Linked DNA regions of Quadrisphaera setariae. The protein of the gene in region 1 interacts with the protein of each later gene in a pairwise test. Links are inferred from orthologs where the notes say so. Each region holds a gene or a part of one and is shown in the gene's direction. Other genes may lie near its edges.

Region 1 (4,803 bases):
AGGGCGATGGCGAACAGGAAGAGGTTCTTGCGGCCGAAGAGGTCGCCGAACTTGCCGTAGACCGGCATGACCAGGGTGCTGGCCAGCAGGTAGGCGGTGGTGACCCACGCCATGTGGGAGACCCCGCCCAGGTCTCCGACGATGGTCGGCATCGCGGTGGAGACGATCGTCTGGTCCAGGCTGCTCATGAGCATGCCGGCGACGAGCGCCGTGAAGATGAGGTTGATGCGGCGCCGGGTCAGGACGAACGGCGCTGCGGCGCCGTCGTCCTGCTGGGCCCGGGTGGGGGTGCTCATCGGTCGGCTCCTGCGGTCTCTGGGGCGGGGGCGTGGGCGGGGGCGACCAGCGAGCGCAGCTGCTCGTGCACGAGGTCGAGGTGGGCCCGCAGGCCGGTGGCCGGTTCGGCCATCCACCCGGTCCAGGCCAGGCGGACGGTCGTCATCGCGAGGGCGGCTGCGGCGGCGCAGCGCGCGTCGTCCTCGTCGGTCCCGAGGCGCTCGGCCACGAGCGAGCGCAGCTCCTCCTCGCGGGTGGAGACGCGGCCCAGCCACAGCGCCAGCAGGCGGGGCTCGCGCTGGGCGAGGGCGAACGTGGCGGCGACGTCGTCCTGGAGGCCGGGCTCGGGCTCGGTGTCGGCCAGCGCGAGGAGGTCGGCGAGCAGGTCCCCGTGGGGAGCGCCAGCCAGGAACGCCGCGCGCTGCTCGGACGTGGCCAGCGGCGGGTCCTCCCCGAGGGCGGCCTCGTCCTTGCTGGCGAAGTAGTTGTGGAAGGTGCGCACCGAGACGCCGACCTCGGAGCAGACCTGCTCGACGGTGACGGCGTCGTACCCGTGCTCCAGGGCGAGGCGGCGGGTGGTGCGCGACAGCTCGCGCCGGGTGGCGCGCTTCTTGGACTCTCGGAGCCCTTCTTCTTGCACGTCGTGCATCTTTGCAGATCCTGCAACTTGAAGTCACCGCAACCGGGCGCACGGCTGCGGGAAGGGAGCGGAAGGGGGAAGCGGCCGCGGGGCCGGGCGGCGTAGGATCCGGGGCACAGGCACCGACCCGGCCATCACCGGTGAGCCTCCGGAAGAACAGGGCCGCACCAGCAGGAGCGGCCCCCAGTAGAACCGGACGGGAGCAGCCCGTCAGCGCTGCGCGACGAGCGGTCGTCGTCGTCGTCCTCGGGATCACCGGGGAGGCGGTGGCGGCAAGCGGGGTGGTACCGCGGGGCCCGGCCGACACGGCGGGCGTCGTCCTCGCACCGGCCTGTGCATCGAGACGATGACGGATGGTGTGACGTGAGCGAGCAGCGCAAGAGCTACCCCCTCGCCTCCGCGCTGGACCCCAGCGCAGGCGTGCCGGCCTCCCCGAGCTTCCCCGACCTCGAGGCCGCGGTGCTGGCGCACTGGAAGGCCGACGACACCTTCGAGGCGTCCGTCGGCGCGCGAGAGGCCGGCGAGGAGGGGTCCAACGAGTACGTCTTCTACGACGGCCCGCCCTTCGCCAACGGCCTGCCCCACTACGGCCACCTGCTCACCGGGTACGTCAAGGACGTCGTGCCCCGCTACCAGACGATGCTCGGCAAGCGCGTCGAGCGGCGCTTCGGGTGGGACTGCCACGGCCTGCCCGCCGAGGTCGAGGCAGAGCGGCAGCTGGGCATCACGCACAAGAGCCAGATCGAGGAGCTGGGCGTCGCGGCCTTCAACGACGCGTGCCGCACCTCGGTGCTGAAGTACACCGACGAGTGGCGCGACTACGTCACCCGCCAGGCCCGCTGGGTCGACTTCGACCACGACTACAAGACCCTCGACACCGACTACATGGAGTCGGTGATGTGGGCCTTCAAGACCCTGTGGGACAAGGGCCTGGTCTACGAGGGCTTCCGGGTGCTGGCGTACTGCTGGCGCTGCGAGACGCCGCTGTCGAACACCGAGACGCGCATGGACGACGTCTACCGCCAGCGGCAGGACCCGGCCGTCACGGTCGGCATGACGCTGACCAGCGGCGAGTGGGCCGGCGCGAAGGCGCTGGTCTGGACGACGACGCCGTGGACGCTGCCCTCCAACCTCGCCATGGCCGTCGGACCTGACGTCGAGTACGCCCTCGTCGAGCCGTCCGAGGGCGCGTTCGCCGGCCAGCGCCTCGTCATGGCGGCGGCGCGCGTGGGCGCGTACACCCGCGAGCTGGGTGGCGGTGACGCGGCGCCGACCGTGCTCGAGACGAAGCTCGGCCGCGAGCTGCTCGGCACCACCTACACCCCGGCCTTCTCCTACTTCACCGGCCGCGACAACGCCCACCAGGTGCTGCTGGCCGACTACGTCACCACCGACGACGGCACCGGCGTGGTGCACATCGCCCCCGCCTTCGGCGAGGACGACAAGCTCGTCACCGACGCCGCGGGCATCGAGGCCGTCGTGCCCGTGGACGGGCAGGGGAGGTTCGACGCCCGCGTGGCCGACTACGAGGGCCAGCACGTCTTCGACGCCAACGCGGTGATCATCAAGGACCTCAAGGCCGCCACGCGCGGGGAGGGCGCCGACGGCTCGGGGGGCCCCGTCACCGACGGCACGGTGCTGGTCCGCCAGGAGACCTACGACCACCCGTACCCGCACTGCTGGCGCTGCGGCAACGCCCTCATCTACCGCGCCGTGAGCAGCTGGTTCGTCAAGGTGACGGCCATCCGCGACCGCATGGTCGAGCTCAACCAGCAGATCGACTGGGTGCCCGGCCACGTCAAGGACGGGTCCTTCGGCAAGTGGCTCGAGGGCGCCCGCGACTGGTCGATCAGCCGCAACCGGTTCTGGGGCAGCCCGATCCCGGTGTGGACCAGCGACGACCCGGCCTACCCCCGGGTCGACGTCTACGGCTCCCTCGCCGAGCTCGAGCGCGACTTCGGCGTGGCCGTCACCGACCTGCACCGCCCCTTCGTCGACGAGCTGACGCGGCCGAACCCCGACGACCCCACGGGCCGCTCCACCATGCGGCGCGTCCCCGAGGTGCTCGACTGCTGGTTCGAGTCAGGATCGATGCCGTTCGCGCAGGTCCACTACCCGTTCGAGAACGCCGAGTGGTTCGAGGACCACTACCCGGGCGACTTCATCGTCGAGTACGTCGGTCAGACCCGCGGCTGGTTCTACACGCTGCACGTGCTGGCCACCGCGCTGTTCGACAGGCCCGCGTTCCGCACCGCGCTCGTGCACGGCATCGTCCTCGGCGACGACGGCCGCAAGATGTCCAAGAGCCTGCGCAACTACCCGGACGTCTCCGAGGTCTTCGCCCGCGACGGCGCCGACGCCATGCGCTGGTTCCTCATGTCCAGCCCCATCCTGCGCGGCGGCAACCTCGTGACCACCGAGGCCGGCATCCGCGACGGCGTGCGCCAGGTGCTGCTGCCCCTGTGGAGCACCTGGTACTTCCTCGCCCTCTACGCCGGCGCGCTGCGGCCCCAGGGGGACACCGGCGACGACGGCGGCGCTGGTTCGTCGGCGGGCGTGGTCGGCCGCTGGCGCACCGACTCGCCCCACGAGCTCGACAGGTACGTGCTCGCCAGCCTGCGCGACCTCGTGGAGCACGTGCGCGGCCAGCTCGACGCCCTCGACGTCGCCGGGGCCTGCGAGAGCGTCCGCGTCTTCCTCGACCTGCTCACCAACTGGTACGTGCGGCGCTCGCGGGAGCGGTTCTGGGGCAACGGCCCGGACGCCGTCGACGCCGTCGACACCCTCCACACCGTGCTGGAGGTGCTCACCCGCGTGGTGGCGCCGCTGCTGCCGCTCACCGCGGAGGAGGTGTGGCGCGGCCTGACCGGCGGGCGCAGCGTGCACCTGGCCGACTACCCCTCCCCAGAGGACCTCCCGGCCGACCCCGACCTCGTGGAGGCCATGGACGCGGTGCGCGCCGCGTGCTCCGCAGCCCTGGGCCTGCGCAAGGCCGGCGGCCTGCGCGTGCGGCAGCCGCTGCCGCGGCTCACCCTCGCCGTGCCCGGGGGCGGGTCCGAAGGTGTGCTCCAGCAGCTCGTGGGGCTCGTGGCCAGCGAGGTCAACGTCAAGGACGTCGTCCTGCTCGACGCCGAGGACTCCGCCGCCGAGAGCTTCGGGGTCGCCCAGAAGCTGACGGTCAACGCCCGCGCCGCCGGTCCGCGGATCGGCAAGCAGGTGCAGCAGGCCATCCAGGCCTCGCGCAGCGGCGCCTTCGAGGTGCGCGTCGGGCCCGACGGCACCGAGACGGTCGTCGCGGCCGGCATCGAGCTCCTCCCGGGGGAGTACGAGCTGAGCACCGTCGTCGCCCAGGACGCCGAGGGCGGAGCGGCGCAGCGCGCCACCGCCACGCTGCCGGGCGGCGGCTTCGTCGTCCTGGAGACCGCCGTGGACGACGCGCTGGCGGCCGAGGGCTGGGCCAACGACGTCGTCAGGCTCGTCCAGGACGCCCGCAAGACCGCCGGCCTGCACGTCTCCGACCGGATCGCGCTGGTGCTCGACGTGCCGGACGAGCGGGAGGCCTGGGCCCGCGCCCACGCGGACCGCATCGCCGACGAGGTGCTCGCCACGAGCGTCGAGGTGAGGCCCGGCTCGGACGACGTGCTCGTCGAGGTCACGAAGGCCGCTGCTGCTGCGAGCGCGCGATGAGCCGCGTCGCAGGGGGCTCCCCGGAGCGCTCCGCGCAGGAGGCCGAGGAGCGCCGCGCCGCGGCCGAGCGGCTGCGCGCCGTGCACGCCGAGCTGCTCGCCCGCACCCCCGAGAGCGCGGTCCAGCCGCGCCTGGAGCCGGTCCGGCAGGTGCTGGAGCTGCTGGGGGACCCCCAGCGCGCCTACCCGGTCATCCACCTG
Region 2 (3,870 bases), on another replicon or contig:
GAGGACAGGCCGGCGGCGACGGCGAGGCGCCAGCGGGAGGTCGAGCGCATGCGGGATCAGCTCCTCATCGAGCGGTTGTCGAGCGGTTGTCGAGCAGGGGGCGTGCTTCAGCGTCGAAGTGCGCGTCGGTGGTCGCTCCTGGCCCCCATCGCCGGAGGCATATCCATTCAGGGTGCGAATCGACTTGCAGGGGAGTCTCGTGCGGCGGTGACGCACCTGTCAAGAGGTGCGTCGAGGCGCGCGTGCGACGCCGCGCCGGAGTCTCAGATCGAGACGCCCGGCGGCCGGTGCGGGCTACCGCCGGGGCGCTGAGGCGGCGAGGAGCTGGGCGGTCTCGGTGTCGGTCACGAGCACGTTGACCCATCCGCCCACGAGGGCGGCGCGGATGGCGGGGGCCTTGCCCGCACCGCCGGCCACGCCCACGCGTCGGGGCGTGCGGCGCAGCTGCTCGGCCGTCGCGCCGATGACCAGGTCGTCCAGGGGGGTCTGCAGCAGCTGGCCCTCGGCGTCCAGGAAGTGCAGGCAGACCTGGCCCACGGCGCCCAGGCTGCGGGCGAGCGCGAACTGCTCGGCGCTGAAGAAGTTGTCGCCGCCCAGCGGGGGTGCGACGTCGGCGGGGCCGGTGCCGACCAGGACGACGTCCATGGCGTCCATCGCCGCCAGGGTGGTGCGCGCGTGCCCGTCCTGGCCCAGCAGCACCTCGCGCAGGTGCGGGTCGGAGACCACGCCGGGTGCCCGCAGGTACAGCGGCTCGGCACCCAGGAGCTGGGCGAGCCGCTCGGTGCTCTGCGCCGCGGCGTGCTGGAGGGTGGGGGCGCCCAGGTCTCCGAGGGTCTCGACCACCACGTCCGCGGACGAGGTCTGCGGGACCATCGCGTCGACGCAGTGCCGCAGCGTGCGGCTCCACGAGGTGTACCCCAGGGTGCCCCCGCGCAGCGGGCTCCCGGCGAAGACGGCCGCGGCGGCCTGGCCCAGGTCGCGGACCAGCTCCTCCTCGTCGTCCGCGACGACGTCGACGACGTGCACCTCGGCGAGGTCGTAGCCGACCTCGAGCGCGTCCTCGAGGTCGCTGTGCAGGCCCGGAGGGACCACCACCACGGTGCGGACCACGCCGGCCTCCTCGGCCTGGCTGAGCAGGCGGGAGACCCGCGACTGCGACAGGTTCAGCCGGGCCGCGATCTCCGCCTGGCGCAGGCCGCGCACGTGGTAGAGCCGCGCGACCTTGGTGACGAGGCGCTGCTGGCTGGGGTCCACGGCGGCCAACCCTAGGCGCCCCCGCTCTTGACAGCGCCGGGGTTCCCTCCCAGACTCCTGGTGAATCGTCATCCGGTAAGTGAATATTCATTCGCAGCCCCGACGGAGGGGCACGCAGGCGACGGTGCCGCGCTGGTGCGGCGCCCGACGACGAAGGAGACGTCCCGTGGTGCGATCAGGTGCCCGCAAGCGCAAGGCCCTCGTGGTGCTCGCCCCCCTCGCCGCCCTCGCCGTGGCGACGCTCAGCGCCTGCGGCGGCGCCTCCGCCGGCGCCGAGGGTGGTGGCAGCGCCACCAAGACGATCGGCGTCTCGGTGGCCGACCAGAAGTCGCTCTTCTACGTGGCGGCCGTGCAGGGCATGCAGGCCGAGGCCAAGGCCAAGGGCTACGAGCTCAAGGTCACCAGCGCCAACAACAACTCCACCCAGCAGGTCAGCCAGGTCAACGACCTGCTCACGCAGAACGTCGGCGCCCTGATCTTCATCTCGCAGGACTCCACGGCCGCCAGCGCCGGCGTGCGGGCCGCCAACCAGGCCGACGTCCCGCTCATCGCGGTGGACCAGAAGCCGGAGTCGGGCGACGGCGAGCTCGCCACCTACATCGCCACCGACTCGGTCAAGGCCGCCAAGCAGCTGTGCGAGTGGATGTTCCAGCAGATGGGCGGTTCGGGGAACATCGCCATCCTCCACGGCGTGCTGGGCTCCACCGCCGAGATCCAGCGCACCCAGGGCTGCCAGGAGGCGCTGAAGGAGAACCCGAACATCAAGGTGGTGGCCGAGCAGACCGCCAACTGGGACGAGACGCAGGCCTTCCAGGCCACGCAGAACATCCTCACCGCCAACCCTGACCTCAAGGCCGTCTTCGGCGAGTCCGACGCGATGGGCCTGGGCGCCGCCAAGGCCGCCAAGCAGGCCGGGCGCACCGACCTCATCTCCGTGGGCATCGACGGCTTCCCGACGATGTTCGACGGCATCTCCCAGGGCCTGACCCAGGCGACCATGGCGCAGCAGCCCTACAAGATGGGCCAGATCGCCGTCGACAACGCCATCGCCTACATCGAGGGCAAGGGCGACTCGGTGCCGAAGGAGCAGTACCAGGACACCGTGCTCATCACCAAGGACAACGTGGCGTCCGAGGACGTCACGACGTTCTACGGCCCGAACGCGAAGTCGCAGGGCTGACGTGGCGGCCTCGACGACGACGAGGACGTCCATGACCGCCGCCAGCGCTGCCTCGGACCGGCTCGAGGTCGTCGGGGCCGGCAGCTCGTCAGGCAGCTCGACAGGGCTGGTCTGCACCGGCCTGGTCAAGGAGTACGCCGGCGTCCGCGTGCTCAAGGGGGTCGACATCACCGTCGCCCCGGCCTCGGTGCTCGGCTTCATCGGAGAGAACGGCGCCGGGAAGTCGACCACCAGCTCGATCATCACCGGCGTCGTGAAGCCCGATGGCGGCTCGATGACGATCGACGGCGTCCCCTACGCCCCGTCCGGCCCCGCGGCGGCCCTGGAGCAGGGCGTGGCGCTCATCCACCAGGAGATCCGGCTGCTGTCGGAGCTGTCGGTGGCCGAGAACATCTTCCTGGGCCGCCTGCCCCTGGCCGGCGGGCGCCTGGCCCGCGGCCGCATGGAGTCCGAGGCCCGTGAGGCGCTCCAGGCGCTCGGGGTGGACCTCGACCCGCGCCGCCAGGTCCGCGGCCTGCCCATCGCGGTGCAGCAGGAGATCGAGATCGCCAAGGCGATCTCCCGCCGGCCCAAGTACGTCATCTTCGACGAGCCGTCGGCCTCCCTCGGCGAGAGCGAGACCGAGCGCGTGCTGGAGCAGATCGGCGTCCTGCGCGACGCCGGCGCCGGCGTCGTCTACATCTCCCACCGCCTCGAGGAGGTGCGGCGCACCGCCGACCAGGTGCTGTGCCTGCGCGACGGCCAGCGCGTGGCGTTCTGGGACACCGGCGACGTGCCCCAGCGAGAGCTGGTCAACGCCATGGTGGGCCGCGAGTTCACCTACCAGCACTCCGCCCCCGCCCCCGCCACCGACCGCGAGGTGCTGCGCGTGCGCGGCCTCGGCCGCCGCGGCGCCTTCGAGGGCGTCGACCTCGACGTGCGCGCCGGGGAGGTGCTCGGCCTCGCCGGGCTCGTCGGCGCCGGGCGGACCGAGGTGGTCCGCGCCGTCTGCGGCGTCGACAGGCCGGACTGCGGCACCGTCGTCGTCGACGGGAAGGAGCTGCGGCGCGGCGACGCCCGCGCCGCCATCCGCGCCGGCGTGGTCATGGTCCCCGAGGACCGCAAGGGCCAGGGCCTGAACCTCGACAGGACCGCGGCGGAGAACATCACGCTGCCGTGGGAGGCCTCGCTGGCCAAGGGCGGCGTCGTGTCTAAAAAGGTGGTCAAGGAGACCGCCGACAAGCTCAGCAAGGACCTCGACATCCGCGGCCGGCTGCACCTGCCCGTCGCCTCCATGTCGGGCGGCAACCAGCAGAAGGTGCTGCTCGGCAAGTGGCTGGTGAAGACGCCGCGGGTCTTCATCATCGACGAGCCCACGCGCGGCGTGGACGTCGGCGCCAAGATGGCGATCTACGAGATCATCCGCGGCCTGGCCGCCCAGGGCGTCGCCGTCGTCG

What was found. The genes of interacting proteins can lie anywhere in the genome.
Region 2: the proteins of ileS (region 1) and FMM08_RS18010 interact in binary tests that used the Escherichia coli proteins (3 or more experiments, as listed by UniProt). The link is inferred for Quadrisphaera setariae from one-to-one orthologs.

The regions. Positions count from the first base shown.
Region 1 is NZ_VKAC01000003.1:246,164-250,966, forward strand. Bases 892-4,803 are described here. They hold ileS (isoleucine--tRNA ligase), read left to right. Parts: upstream 892-1,279; coding sequence 1,280-4,603; downstream 4,604-4,803. Other genes in these bases: FMM08_RS06450 (TetR/AcrR family transcriptional regulator), read right to left, coding at 892-925; FMM08_RS06460 (bifunctional folylpolyglutamate synthase/dihydrofolate synthase), read left to right, coding at 4,600-4,803. In the rest of the region: FMM08_RS06445 (MDR family MFS transporter), read right to left, coding at 1-296; more of FMM08_RS06450, read right to left, coding at 293-891. UniProt on the Escherichia coli protein: Catalyzes the attachment of isoleucine to tRNA(Ile). As IleRS can inadvertently accommodate and process structurally similar amino acids such as valine, to avoid such errors it has two additional distinct tRNA(Ile)-dependent editing activities.
Region 2 is NZ_VKAC01000012.1:13,584-17,453, reverse strand. Bases 449-3,427 are described here. They hold FMM08_RS18010 (substrate-binding domain-containing protein), read left to right. Parts: upstream 449-1,420; coding sequence 1,421-2,434; downstream 2,435-3,427. Other genes in these bases: FMM08_RS18005 (sugar ABC transporter ATP-binding protein), read left to right, coding at 2,466-3,427; FMM08_RS18015 (sugar-binding transcriptional regulator), read right to left, coding at 449-1,254. In the rest of the region: FMM08_RS18020 (sugar ABC transporter substrate-binding protein), read right to left, coding at 1-50; more of FMM08_RS18015, read right to left, coding at 295-448; more of FMM08_RS18005, read left to right, coding at 3,428-3,870. UniProt on the Escherichia coli protein: Part of the ABC transporter complex RbsABC involved in ribose import. Binds ribose. Also serves as the primary chemoreceptor for chemotaxis.